Regions from separate parts of the Mesorhizobium subarcticum genome, predicted to be linked through region 2. Evidence: predicted binding sites of a transcription regulator. Region 2 holds the regulator's gene; each other region holds the start of a gene.

Region 1 (4,623 bases), 1.8 Mb from region 2:
GAGATTGTTGTGGTCGTTCGGCGCGCCATTGTGCAGGCCGAAACGGTTGAGCTGCGCATTGTCGTTGATGTCGATGAACGGCGTCAGCTTGGCCGGCGTCACCGACGGATCGAGCACGCCCTTGGCAGCGACCGGCTTGTCGGCGGTATCGAATGCGCCGCCGGCAATGTCGGTCGCGGCCGAAACGTCGACGACGAAGATCTGGCGCAGCAGCGAGGTGTCGCCCTTCAGGCCCTGGCCGTTGCCGCTGTCGCGCGCCAGCATCAGGAACGACGTCTCCGACAGCGCCACGATCTCGCTTTGCGCGGCGATCTTGGTCTTGCCCTTGGCATCCTTGAACACCGGCAGCGGCACGACATATTCATGCGCGAGCTTGAGATGGGCGAGGTCGGAGGCGTCATAGACCAGAGCCCGTGTGTTCTGCCGCGTCGAACCGGAATCGCCGCCATCCTGCCTTGTCGCCGACTGCAGCACGGCGATCAGGAACTTGCCGTCCGGCGTCATCGCCATGCCTTCCAGGCCCTGGTTGTTCTGGCGGCCGGTATCGGGATCCTTCGGATCGGGCTCGGCGGCACCCGGGCCAGGGTTGTCCGACGAGAAGTTCGGCTTGCCCTTGCGCATCGGCACCAAGGCCGCCGGCGGCTGGGTCGCCGACAGCAGGCGGCCCTCGGCGGAGAAGTGATAGATGTTGGGGCCATATTCGTCGGAGATGAACATCGAGGCGTCGGGCAGGCGCACGATCGCTTCATTGTCGAGGGCGAGCTTGCCGTTGGTGGCGACCGGCAGCATCGGCATGTCGCCGGCGGCTGGACGCACATCCGACAGCGGATCGAGGCCGGTCGTATCGGCGCCCTTGTCGTCGGTAAGCAGCAAGGTATCGGCAAGCGTCGCCTTGACGCCGGTTTGCTCCTGGCCGGCGGCGCCTGGTGCCGCCGGGGTGAACTCGATGCCTATCGTGTTGACGCGCGCCCGGTAGTCGGTGGTGCCGGCGACATTGTAGCCGCGATCCGGCAGCAGCCAGAGCGACCCCTTGTAGGTGCCGGCATCATGCGTCCAGCCGGATGTGTCGATCGCCATGCCGGAGCCCGAGCCGAAGGTCTCGCCGAACTTGTCGCGCTGCGCGGCCGGGATGCGGCCGACGCCGACCAAACCCTTGTTGACGGGGGCGGTGCTGTCGGCGAGCGCGGGTGTCAAGGCGGTGAACAAGGCGAGTGCGACGCCGAGCGAGGCGGTTCGGTACAGGTGTTTCATGGGCAATCCTCTTCCTGACAAAGCGGGCCGGAACGGCCGAAGGATGAAAAACTGAAAGAGGCGTCACATCGATGATGCCGCGCGCCACCCCCCCAAAAAGCGGTCTAAGGCGAGAACATGATGCTTGCGTGACAGTGCGTGGTACATCGCCTCGGGCTTCTTCGCGCGCCGGCAAAAACGTGTGCCCGCACGAAGAACTGATCATCCCGCCGCGTATCGGTACGGCCAGGCGGGGTGTATTTGAACACCACTAGACACTTATGTCCAGTGCGTATATGGTCCGGCTTCTGACAGACCGGGGAGGGAAGCCTTGAAGTCGCACTACCGCGCAGTGGTTATCGGGGGTGGGGTGGTCGGCGCCTCGGTGCTCTACCACTTGACGCGGTTCGGCTGGTCCGATGTGGCGCTGATCGAGCGCGCCGAACTGACCGCCGGTTCGACCTGGCATGCGGCGGCTGGCTTCCATGCGCTCAACGCCGATCCCAATGTCGCGGCGCTGCAGGATTACACCATCAACCTCTACCGCGAGATCGAGGCCGAATCCGGCCAGAACATCGGCCTGCACATGACTGGTGGCGTCAACATCGCCAGCGATCCCGCGCGCTGGGAGTGGCTGAAATCTGCCTGGGCGGTGTTCCAGTCAGTCGGCATCGAGACCGCCCGGCTGGTGACATCAGACGAGATCAAGGAAATCTGCCCAATCGTCGACGTTACTGGCGTGCTCGGTGGCCTGCATGATTCCAACGAAGGCCATCTCGACCCCTACGGCACCACGCACGCCTATGCCGGTGCTGCAAAAAAGCGCGGCGCCGAGATCATCCTGCGCAATCGCGTGGTCGAGCTGAAGGCGCGCGCGGACGGCCATTGGGACGTCGTCACCGAACAGGGCGCCATCGTCGCCGAGCATGTCGTCAACGCCGGCGGGTTGTGGGCAAAGCAGCTCGGCCGCATGGCTGGCATCGACCTGCCGGTGACGCCGATGGAGCACCATTATTTCATCACCGAGGACATTCCGGAGATCGCGGCACTCGACCGGGAGATCGGCATCGCCGTCGATCTCGACGGCTTTTCGTACCTGCGGCAAGAGCGCAAGGGGGTGCTGCTCGGCGTCTACGAGCAGAACCCGAAGCACTGGAACATGGACGGCGCGCCATGGGATTATGGCATCGAGCTGATCCCGGAAGACATCGACCGCATCAGCCCGGAACTCGCCAAGGCACATGAGCGCTTTCCCTGCCTGGCGACGGCCGGCATCCGCAAATGGGTCAACGGCGCCTTCACCTTTACCCCTGACGGCAACCCGATCGTCGGGCCGGTGCGCGGCTTGAAAAACTACTGGGTTGCCTGCGGCGTCATGGCCGGTTTCAGCCAGGGCGGCGGCGTTGGAAAATCGCTGGCCGAATGGATGATTTTTGGCGAGCCACAGGCCGACATTTTCGGCATGGATATTGCCCGCTACGGCGCCTTCGCCGCCAACCGTGAATATCTCAAGCAGACGACGCGGCAATTCTATTCGCGCCGTTTCGTCATGACCTTCCCCAATGAGCGGCTGCCCGCGGGCAGGCCCTTGAAACGCCCCGGCGCCTATGACGGCATGACTGCCGCGGGCTGCGAATGGACGGCGTCGTGGGGGCTGGAAATCCCGGCCTATTTCGCGCCGATGGGATTTCGCGAGAACACCACGCTCAAGCGTTCCAACGCCTTCGATATCGTCGGCGATGAGGCGTTGCAGGTTCGGCGCGCTGCTGGTCTTGTCGATATCTCGGCCTATTCACGCTACGCGGTGTCGGGGCCAGGCGCCGAGGCATGGCTCGACCGCCTGCTTGCCTGCAAGCTGCCGAAAGCCGGACAGGCGCGGCTGGCGCCGATGCTCGGGCCAGACGGACGGCTGAAGGGCGACCTCACCGTGATCAACTGGGGCAGCAGTGACACTTGGCTGATGGGCTCCTACTATCTCCGGGAATTCCACATGCGCTGGTTCGAGAGCCAGGCGGCGGAAGGTGTTGCCGTCACTGACATTTCCGACGCGATGAGCGGCTTCCTGCTGACCGGGCCGAATGCGCGGAAAATCCTCGAGCGCACGACACATCAGGACGTATCCGCCACGGCACTGCCGTTCATGGCCTGCGGCGCGTTCGACATCGGCATGGTGCGTGCCCGCGTTGCCCGCCTCTCCATCGCAGGTGAACTCGGCTTCGAGATCAGTTGCCCGGCGACCATGCATGCCACGCTGCGCGACACGTTGCTTGCCGCCGGTGAGGATCTTGGCCTGGCCGAGATCGGCTACTACGCGCTCAATGCGCTCAGGCTGGAGAAAAGCTTCGGCATCTGGTCGCGCGAATTCACGCAGGGCTACACGCCAGGCCAGACCGGCCTCGACCGCTTCATCGCCTTCGACAAGGGCGACTTCGTCGGCCGCGAGGCGGCGCTGAAGGAGCGCGAAGCCGGTGCCGCGCAGCGGATCGTGACACTGGAGATCGACGCCGTCGACGCCGACGCCAGCGGCTTCGAACCGGTCTGGCATGAGGACCGGCGCGTCGGCTTCGTCACCTCCGGTGGATTTGGCTACACGATCGGCAAGAGCGTCGCGCTGGCGTTGGTGGACGACGATTTTGCCGAGGAGGGGGCCGCGCTTTCGGTGCACATTGTCGGCGTCGAGCGGCCGGCACGGGTTATCGCTGTCTCGCCCTACGATCCCTCGGGCAAGGCGATGCGGCAATGAAGAGGATTTTCGATGGTCGATGACGCAGCACGGGACAGCAGGCGCGAACGCCGGCGTGGACGGACAGGCGATGCCGGCAGCGAGAGCAGCCGCCGGCCCAATTACCGGTCGCTGAAGAACCCGTTCCTGCCGCAGCCGATCTTTTCCGACGATCGGGTCGCCGCGATCCACGACACGGCGCTGCGCGTGCTGGAGGAACTCGGCATCAAGGTGCTGCTGCCGCAAGCGCGAGACTATTTCGCCCGCGCCGGCGCGCTGGTCGATCCGGACACCGACATGGTGCGCATCGGCCGCGACATGGTGGCGGCGGCACTCGCCTCGGCGCCGAAGTCGATCCAAGCGCAAGCCGGTGACCGTTCCCGCGACCTGACATTGGAACTCGGGTCGATGACCTTCCTGGCCGGATGCGGCGCGCCGAACGTCACCGATCTCGAGCGCGGCCGCAGGCCTGGCACGCTGGCGGATTTCGAGGACCTGATGCGGCTGGTGCAGCATTTCGACGTGCTGCACATGCTTGGCCCCTGCATCGAGCCGCAGGATGTCGACAACCGCTTTCGCCACTATGCCGTCAACCGCGCGCAACTGACGCTGTCCGACAAATTCCCCTTCGTCTTCGCGCGCGGCACGCCGCAGGTCGAGGACGGTTTTGA
Region 2 (4,623 bases):
ATCGGCGATTTCCTCCGATTTGATCGGCGAAGGCATCCTGGCCGAAGGCAAACCGAGCGAGGCCGGCGCGCTCAAACGCGGCAGGCCGCAGGTCGGCCTCGGCCTCAACCCCGAGGCCGCGGCCGTCATGACCGTGGTGCTGTCGCTGAATTTCCTCTCCGTCGCCGTCATCGACTATGCCGGCCAGGTGGTATCGGAGGAGCAGCGCCGGTTGGACACGCTGACTATGTCGCGCGAGGCGCTGATCGGCGAATGCGTGGCCATCGTGCGGCGACGCCTCGCGGATCCCGACATCGATGTCCGCAGCGTCGCTCGCATCGCGCTGGCGATCCAGGGCATCACCGACACCAAGGCCCGGGCAATGCTCTGGTCGCCGATCACGCCGCAGACCGACATCGCCTTCGCCGACATACTCGAAGCCGAATTCGGCATCCCCGCCACCATGGAAAACGACTGCAACATGATGGCGGTGGCGCTGCGCTGGCGCGATCCCGAACGTTATCGCGACGACTTCATCGCTATCCTGCTTTCGCACGGCATCGGCATGGGCCTGGTGCTGAAGGGCGAGCTGTTCACCGGCACCCATTCCTCGGGCGGCGAGTTCGGCCACATGATCCATCGGCCGAACGGCGCACTCTGCCGCTGCGGACGCCGCGGCTGCGTCGAGGCCTATGCCGGCAACTACGCCATCTGGCGCAACGCAAAACAGCTCGGCGAGGACACCGAGCCGGTCGCCGATGTCAGCGACGCGCAGATGCGGGCCCTTGCCGCCACGGCGCGGGAGCGGGACGGGCCGGAACGCGAAGCCTACCGCAAGGCGGGCGAGGCGCTGGGCTACGGCCTCGGCAGCCTGTTCGCCCTGATCGACCCCGCCCCCGTTGCCATGGTCGGTGTCAGCGCCGCCGCCTTCGACCTGATCGAACCGGCGCTGCGGGAGGCCATCGCCCAGACCGCCGGTGGCCAGCATTCGAAATCGATTTCCTTCGACACCGAGCCGAACGAACTGCCCCTTATCCGCGAAGGCTGCGCCATGCGTGCACTGACCTTCGTAGACCAGGAGATTTTCGCGCCGGGCGCGCAGGGTAAGTCAGGCGTTGTCGGCAAGAACGTTGCCTGAATAACGCGTAGGGATATGTTGAGATTCAAGTCAGGCCGAGTCGAGAATGGTGGGTTCCGAGAACCGGAACGGAGCGGACATTTGGGTCCGTGAGTACCGGAAGCGCAGGAAACTGTCATTCGCAGGCCGGCATCACCTGAATATCAGCATATCCCTAATCTTCCCTGATCGCGTAGCCCGCCCCGCGAATGGTGCGGATCACATCCGGCATGCGGCCATTGTTGACCGCCTTGCGCAGGCGGCCGACATGCACGTCCACCGTGCGCTCGTCGATGTAGATCGTTTCGCCCCAGACATTGTCGAGCAACTGGCTGCGCGAGAACACGCGGCCGGGATGGCGCATCATGAATTCGAGCAGGCGGAATTCGGTCGGCCCGAGCCGGATCTCGCTCTTCTTGCGATAGACCCGGTGTGATTCACGATCGAGCACGATGTCGCCGACCTTGAGCACGCTGGACAGCACTTCCGGCTTGGCGCGGCGCAGCAGCGCCTTGATGCGGGCCATGAATTCCGGCGTCGAGAACGGCTTGACCAGATAATCGTCGGCACCGGTCGAGAGGCCGCGTACGCGGTCGCTTTCCTCGCCGCGCGCTGTCAGCATGATGATCGGCAGCCGCTCGGTCTCGGGCCGCATTCTTAGCCGACGACAAAGCTCGATGCCCGACACCGCCGGCACCATCCAGTCGAGCACCAGAAGGTCAGGGACGTTTTCCTGCAGCCGGATTTCGGCTTCGTCGCCGCGCGTCACCACTTCGACCTGGTAACCTTCCGATTCCAGGTTGTAGCGGAGGAGCACGCCTAGCGGCTCCTCGTCTTCCACCACCATGATGCGTGGCGCGATCATCGGCTTGTCACCCTGTTATGCCGCCGGCGCCGACATTGCGGTCTCGTCCTGCTTCGGGCGATTGGCGGGCAGCTGCGTGCCGGTCAGCACATAATACGCATTTTCGGCGATGTTGGTCACGTGGTCGCCGATGCGCTCAAGATTCTTGGCGCAGAACAAAAGATGCGTACAGGCGGTGATGTTGCGCGGATCTTCCATCATGTAGGTCAACAGTTCGCGGAACACCGAGGTGTATTTGACGTCGATGCGCTCGTCGTCATTCCTGAGCTTGGCGAGAGCCGAAGCGTCACCCGCCGCATACTCCTCGACCACGCCATGCACCTGGATCAGCACCAGCTGTGCCATGGCATCGATGGAGTGCGACAGGTCGCGCGGCGTGGCGCTGAGACCGACGGTGCCGACGCGCTTGGCGATGTTCTTGGCAAGGTCGCCGATGCGTTCGAGGTCGCCGGCCATGCGGATCGAACCGACGACATGGCGCAGATCGTCGGCCATCGGCTGGCGCTTGGCGATCAGCGTGATGGCGCGGTCGTCGAGTTCGCGCTGGCGGGCATCCATGATGGCATCATCGGAGACGACGCGCTGGGCGAGAGCGTTGTCGGAGTTCAGCAGCGCCTTGGTGGCGCCGCCGACCATCGAGCCGGCGAGATCGCCCATGTCGCTGATCAGCTTGCTGATCTGTCCGAGCTCCTCGTCGAAGGCTGCAACCGTATGTTCGGCCATGATCCTGGTCCTCGTATGCGTGCGATCAGCCGAAGCGGCCGGTGATGTAGTCCTGCGTGCGCTTCTCGCGGGGCGACGTGAAGATCTTTTCCGTTTTGTCGAACTCGACCAGCTCGCCCAGATACATGAACGCCGTCTGCTTCGAGACGCGCGCCGCCTGCTGCATGTTGTGGGTGACGATGACGATCGTGTAGTCGGCTTGCAACTCGTCGATCAGCTCTTCGATCTTGGCGGTCGACAGCGGATCGAGCGCCGAGGCCGGCTCGTCGAGCAGGATGACTTCCGGCTTCACCGCCACGGTGCGGGCAATGCAAAGCCGCTGCTGCTGGCCGCCCGACAGGCTGAGACCGCTGGCGTTGAGCTTGTCCTTGACCTCGTTCCACAGGGCTGCGCGTTTCAGCGCCTGCTCGACACGGCCGTCCATCTCGGCCTTGCTGATCTTCTCATAGAGCCTGACGCCAAAGGCGATGTTCTCATAGATCGACATCGGGAACGGCGTCGGCTTCTGGAACACCATGCCGATCTTGGTGCGCAGCAGGTTGAGGTCCTGAGAGCGGTCGAGAACGTTCTGGCCGTCGAGCAGCACCTGGCCCTCGGCCGTCTGCTTGGGATAGAGCTCGTAGATGCGGTTGAAGACGCGCAGCAGCGTCGATTTTCCGCAACCCGACGGTCCGATAAAGGCGGTGACGCTGCGCTCGGGCAGCGACAGTGTGATGTCCTTCAGCGCCTTCGACTGGCCGTAGTAGAAATTGAGGTTCTTGACCTCGATTTTCACCTTGGCGGCGGCCTCGGTCGCGATCGTCATGTCTGGAGACAACATCTGGCTCATTTGTCCTCTCTGCGTCCGGTCAGGCTGCGCGCAACGATGCTGAGCGCGAGGACCGTCAATGTGATGATGAGTGCGCCGGTCCACGCCAGTTGCTGCCATTCCTCGTAGGGGCTGAGAGCGAACTGGAAGATTGTGACCGGCAAGCTGGCCATCGGAGCGTTGAGGTTGCTCGACCAGAACTGGTTGTTGAGCGCCGTGAACAGCAATGGTGCCGTCTCGCCGGAAATACGGGCGATGGACAGCAATATGCCAGTGACGATGCCGGAGAGGGCGGCGCGGTAAGCAACCGACTTGATGACCACCCAGCGCGGCGCTCCGATCGCGGTGCCGGCTTCGCGCAAGGCGTTTGGCACCAGATTGAGCATGTCCTCGGTGGTGCGCACGACAACCGGGATGACCAGGATGGCGAGCGCGACAGCGCCGGCGATTGCCGAGAAATGCCCCATCGGCCGCACCATCAGTTCATAGACGAACAGGCCGATGATGATCGACGGCGCCGACAGCAGGATGTCGTTGATGAAACGCACCACGGTGGTGAGCTTCGAGAAGCGGCCATATTCGGCCATGTAGGTGCCGGCCAGCACGCCGATCGGCGTGCCGACAATGACGGCGATAACCGTCATCACCACGCTGCCGTAGATGGCATTGAGCAGGCCGCCGGCGTCGCCCGGGGGCGGCGTCATTTGCGTGAAGACATCAAACGACAAGCCGGCGGCGCCCTTGTAGACCAGCGCGCCGAGGATCAGTGCCAGCCAGGCAAGCCCGATGCCCGCGGCAATGACGCACAGCGTCATCATCACCGAGTTTCTGGTCTTGCGGCGGCTGTGAAGCGATGAGGCTGTCGACATCGGCTCAGGCTCCGGTGCGGGCGTCGATGCGCATCAGCATGTAGCGTGCGATGGCAAGGATCAGGAAGGTGATGACGAACAGGATCAGGCCGAGCGCCACCAGCGAAGAGGTGTAAAGATCGCCGACAGCTTCGGTGAATTCATTGGCGATCGTGGCCGAGATCGTGGTTGCCGGCGCAAACAGCGAGGTCGAGATGCGATGCGCGTTGCCGATGACGAAGGTCACCGCCATGGTTTCGCCGAGCGCGCGGCCGAGGCCCAG
Region 3 (4,623 bases), 300 kb from region 2:
TGGGCAGCACCTGCGGCAGGCCGGCAAAGCGAACCCGCTCGAACCAGTTGGCGCCAACCGCCCGCAGGCCTTCCTCGGCCCGCATGTCGATGTTCTCATTGATCTCGTAGAACAGCTTGCCCAGTGCGCCGATCGAATGCAGGCCGATGGCGATGATGGCGGCGACCGGGCCGATCGAGACGATCGCGGCGAACAGGCCGGCGATGACGATCTCGGGGAAGGCGCGCAGCAGCTCCATAAAGCGCTTGACGACAAGCCGCAGCACCGGGTGCGGCGTCAGGTTGCGCGCGGCGATGAAGGAAAACGGCACGGCGAAAATGAAACCGATGAAGGTCGAGACCAGCGCGACGTTCACCGTGGTCAGCATCAGCTCGAAATATTCGGGGATGTAGAAACCGCCCCAGACATAGATGCGGCCAAGCGGGAAGTTGAACTCCTGCGTGCCGGTGTCGTGCGGCGAGGCGACGTCGAACAGAGCCCGCCAGACATCGTTCCAGTCCTTGGGGATCAGCCAGCTCAGGAAATCCAGTATGTGCGGCAGACGGTCGAAGAAGTGGCCGGCATTGGCTTCGTCGGCGAACCACATGCTCGCGAACATCGCGGCAAGCAGCAGGGCGACGCCAAGCGCCGTATAGAACCGGCGCAGCGACGTCTGGCGTCGCCAGGCATCGGCCATCTGGTGGGTGGCGCCAGAGGGGGCTGCCGTGGAAGGGGCTGTCACGGAAAGGGTCATGATCGGGGATGCAAAAAGGGCGGTGTTTTCCAACACCGCCCTTTTCGATTTCGCCGTTAGCCGCCGATGGCTGCCTTACGGGCTTCGACGATGACGTTGTAGAAGTCCGGCTTCACCGGGACATAGCCGGTAAAGTCGCCACCTTCGACGCCTTCGAAGCAGGCCTTGTCCCGCTTGGGCAGGTCGGTGAAGAAGGCGGCGAGCTTGGCGGTCATGTCGTCGCCGAGCGCGGTGCGCACGACCAGCGGGCCGTTCGGGATCAGGCCCGAGCGCCAGACTTCGACGAAGTCGTTGGGGTCGACGGCGCCCTTGGCGACTTCCTTGTGGAAGGTGCCGGAGGTGTAGCCGTTCTTGAAGTCGCCGATACCTGAGGAATCGTCCACCGCGACGTCAACCTTGCCATCGCGCACGGCCAGAACGTTGTTCTCGTGGCCGCCGTTGAACTGGGTCGACGCGAAGAAGGTTTCGTTCGAGGCACCGGTGGTCTTCGGAATCTGGGTCAGCGGGATCAGGTAGCCCGAGGTTGAATCCGGATCGGCGTAGCCGAGCTTCTTACCCTTGGCCGACTTGATGTCGGTGATGCCGGAGGACTTCAGCGCCAGGCCGATCGAATAATAGCCGGTGGCGCCGTCGGTCTGCTGGGTGGTGAGGATCGGAGTGACGGCCTTCGGGTCCTTGAGAACGACGGCGGCATAGCCGGCAGCGCCGAGTTCGGCGAAGTCGAGCGTGCCGCCAAGCAGGCCCTGGATGACGCCGTCATAGTCGGCGGCCGGGAACAGCGAGACCTTCTCGAAGCCGAACTCGGTCTTCAAATGGTCGGCCAGGCACTGGTAGTTGCGCAGCCGGTCGGTCTCGTTTTCACCACCGAGAATGCCGACGCGGAATTCCTTCATATCGGCTGCGTGAGCGGCGCTGGTGGCCATGGCGAGCACCGAAACGGCGCCGAAAACCATCTTCCTGAACATTGATATCTCTCCTGTAGGTTCCGGCCCCGCGCCGGCAGCGTTCTGATCTTGACAGGTGCCCTTGACGCGGGCGGACGATCCAGTGCGGCTCAATAACCCGGAAATGCGGGTTCGAGCGGTCCGGCGGATGCTGCAATCTTTTGCTTGAAGGCAACGCTGGTGGAGGTGATGGCCTCCGATATCTCGCCGCCATTGCTGTCGGCGCCATAGACCAGACGCACGGCCTCACGGTTGAGCTCTTCGGGCGGGCCGTCGAAGACGACCTTGCCGGCGGCCATGCCGATGATGCGGTTGCAATAGGTGCGGGCGGTATCCAGCGTGTGGAGATTGGTGACGACGGTGATGCCTTCGCGCAGATTGATGTCCTGCAGCGAATCCATCACCACCTTGGCGTTGAGCGGGTCAAGCGAAGCGATCGGCTCATCGGCGAGGATCACCTTGGGCTGCTGCATCATGGCGCGGGCGATGGCGACACGCTGCTGCTGGCCGCCTGAAAGCGTGCCGGCCGGCTGAAGGGCTGTCCGGGCGATGTCGAGGCGCTCGAGGGCGGCAACAGCCTCGGCGCACTCAGCGCGCGAAAACATGCCGAGCAGGTTCGAGACGGTCGAACGGTGGTTCAGCTTGCCGAGCAGCACATTGGTCAGCACGTCGAGGCGCGGCACCAGGTTGAACTGCTGGAAGATCATGGCGCAGTCGCGCTGCCAGCGCCGCAGCGGCGAGCCCTGCAGCTTGGAGACATCGGCGCCGTCAAAAAAAATCGACCCCTGGCTGGGATCGATGAGACGGTTGATCATGCGAAGAAGGGTCGATTTGCCGGCGCCCGAACGGCCAATGATGCCGACCATCTGACCCTGCGGGATCGAGATGTTGATATCGCTGACGGCGGTGTTCTTGCCAAATCGTCGGCTGACACCGCGGATTTCGAGCGTGGCAGAGGCTGCTGACATGGGCAGGTTCCAGTCGGGACCATGTTAATCGTCAGGCTCTCGCCTAACGCAGCCACATGAACCTGCCATGTCGCCAGCATGTCAGTTTTGTTACGCTCCACAGACGCAGCGTCAGATGCCAGTTGCCGGCAATCAGCCAAGCACCAGCAATTCCTCGAAATGCTTCATGTCGCGGAAGGCGCAGAAAGCTGGAGCCTTGATCTCGATCGCCGGAGCCTGCCCTTCGAACAGTGCCAGGCCATCATCAAACAGCGCCTGCCATGCGGCCGCCCTGTCGTCGGCAAGACGCTGGATTTGATAGGCGAAGGTGATGTGGAAGACATAGGCGTCGTGATCGGGATGCCGGTAGCCGAACGGCACCGCCAGCGCATCGCGCCATTGGCGCATGATGCGCACGTCCTCGTCGGTCGCGCCGGCCACGGTGAGACCGGTCGGCACAATTTCGACCACCTTGATGTTGAAAGGACCGAAGCCCTCGAAGCCTTTCAAGCGCTCCAGATAAAGGCGGGTCATGGCATCGATGCTGGTGTCGAGCGGTACCTCCTGCGGCCAGTAGGGCAAGCGGCGGCGATGTTCGATGATGCCCTGGAACAGCGTCATGTGCAGGCTGGAGACGGGCGTGAAGGCGAGCCGGTCGGCGTCGGGCATCGCCAGCATCTTCTCGCGCACCGCGAGCACGACAGCCTCGGACGGCGAACCGCTGACCAGATGGCTGACGACAGTGTTGCCGGGTTCGGTCAGGAAATTGCCTGAAATGTCGTAGCGCGTGCCGAGATGTGCCGGCGGGGTCGGGTTGGAGCCGGCAAAGAATCCGGCGAGCGAGGGTCTGACGGTGTCGGGCATGGCGATCTCCTTGGGGGAGATGGCGTCCTGTCCGAGTCATGTGTCAAGGATGTGAACAGGCTCCCGGCTGACGATGATGTGAGGGATTAGCCCTCGTATTTTTCCAGAAAAGCCTCCGCTGAAAGCTCGCGGAAATCCTCTAGGGACGCGCGCAGCCTGGCATGGTCCCAGTCCCACCAGGCGAGCGCCTGGTAGCGTTCGGCGGTTCGGCGGTCGAAGCGTTCGCGGATCGGTTTTGCCGGCACGCCCGCCACGATAGTGTAGGGGGCAACATCCTTGGATACGACAGCTCCGGCGCCGACCGCCGCGCCATCGCCGACGGTGACGCCGGGCAGGACGGTCGAGCCATGGCCCAGCCAGGTGTCGTGGCCGATGGTGACGCGTTTGGCGCGGCGCTCAGCGAAGAATTCGCTCTCGTGTTCGGCGTCATCCCAATAGTCCGAGGCGCGGTAGGTGAAGTGGTGCAGCGTCGGCCGCCAGGTCGGGTGGTTGGTGGCATTGAGGCGCACGCTTGCCGCGATGTTGGCGAACTTGCCGATCGTAGCACACCAGACGGCGCAATCCTGCATCATGTAGGAATAGTCGCCGAGTTCGCTTTCCGAAACCCGGCTGCGGTCGGCGATCTCGGTCCAGCGGCCAAGTGTCGAATTGTGCACCTCCGCCGTCGGGTGGACCAGCGGCGTCTCCGACAATTTCCTGGTCATGCGGCGAGTTTTCCCGGAGCGAAGGCGGTGACGTCGATGATCCGGTCGGCAACCGCCTCGCGGACATCGTGGTCGTGGAAGATGCCGAGGAGGGCGACGCCGGCCGCCTTCTTGGCAGCGATGAGTTCGATCACCACGTCGCGGTTGGTGGCATCGAGCGAGGCGGTCGGCTCATCGAGCAGCAGGATCGGATGCTCGGTGATGAAGCCGCGCGCGATGTTGACGCGCTGCTGCTCACCGCCGGAGAAGGTCGCCGGCGGCAGCACCCAGAGCTTTTCCGGCAGGTTGAGTTGCGCCAGCAAGGCGCGCGCCTTGCCGCGTGCAATTTCGCGCTCCTCGCCGCGCTCGACCATTGGTTCGGCGACGACATCAAGCGCCGAGACGCGCGGCACGGTGCGCAGGAACTGGCTGACATAACCGATCGTTTGCCG

The links. The regulator PhoB, encoded in region 2, activates phosphate uptake and scavenging genes when phosphate is short. The targets are predictions, from matches to a motif close to TGTCATNNANCTGTCAT.
Region 1: a site for PhoB is predicted at 1,369-1,385, ahead of ACZYHG_RS19045 (esterase-like activity of phytase family protein). Genes of this name have one in related genera too.
Region 3: a site for PhoB is predicted at 2,724-2,740, ahead of phnC (phosphonate ABC transporter ATP-binding protein). Genes of this name have one in related genera too.

Annotation. Positions count from the first base shown of each region.
Region 1 is NZ_CM144237.1:3,893,597-3,898,219, forward strand. It holds gene ACZYHG_RS19045 (esterase-like activity of phytase family protein) at 1-1,251, opposite strand, end outside; gene ACZYHG_RS19050 (GcvT family protein) at 1,562-3,973, shown strand; gene ACZYHG_RS19055 (trimethylamine methyltransferase family protein) at 3,986-4,623, shown strand, end outside.
Region 2 is NZ_CM144237.1:2,089,876-2,094,498, reverse strand. It holds gene ACZYHG_RS10225 (ROK family protein) at 1-1,117, shown strand, start outside; gene phoB (phosphate regulon transcriptional regulator PhoB) at 1,272-1,961, opposite strand; gene phoU (phosphate signaling complex protein PhoU) at 1,977-2,684, opposite strand; gene pstB (phosphate ABC transporter ATP-binding protein PstB) at 2,710-3,513, opposite strand; gene pstA (phosphate ABC transporter permease PstA) at 3,510-4,361, opposite strand; gene pstC (phosphate ABC transporter permease subunit PstC) at 4,366-4,623, opposite strand, start outside.
Region 3 is NZ_CM144237.1:2,391,009-2,395,631, forward strand. It holds gene phnE (phosphonate ABC transporter, permease protein PhnE) at 1-676, opposite strand, end outside; gene phnD (phosphonate ABC transporter substrate-binding protein) at 790-1,698, opposite strand; gene phnC (phosphonate ABC transporter ATP-binding protein) at 1,788-2,645, opposite strand; gene ACZYHG_RS11710 (DUF1868 domain-containing protein) at 2,778-3,488, opposite strand; gene ACZYHG_RS11715 (DapH/DapD/GlmU-related protein) at 3,575-4,192, opposite strand; gene phnL (phosphonate C-P lyase system protein PhnL) at 4,189-4,623, opposite strand, start outside.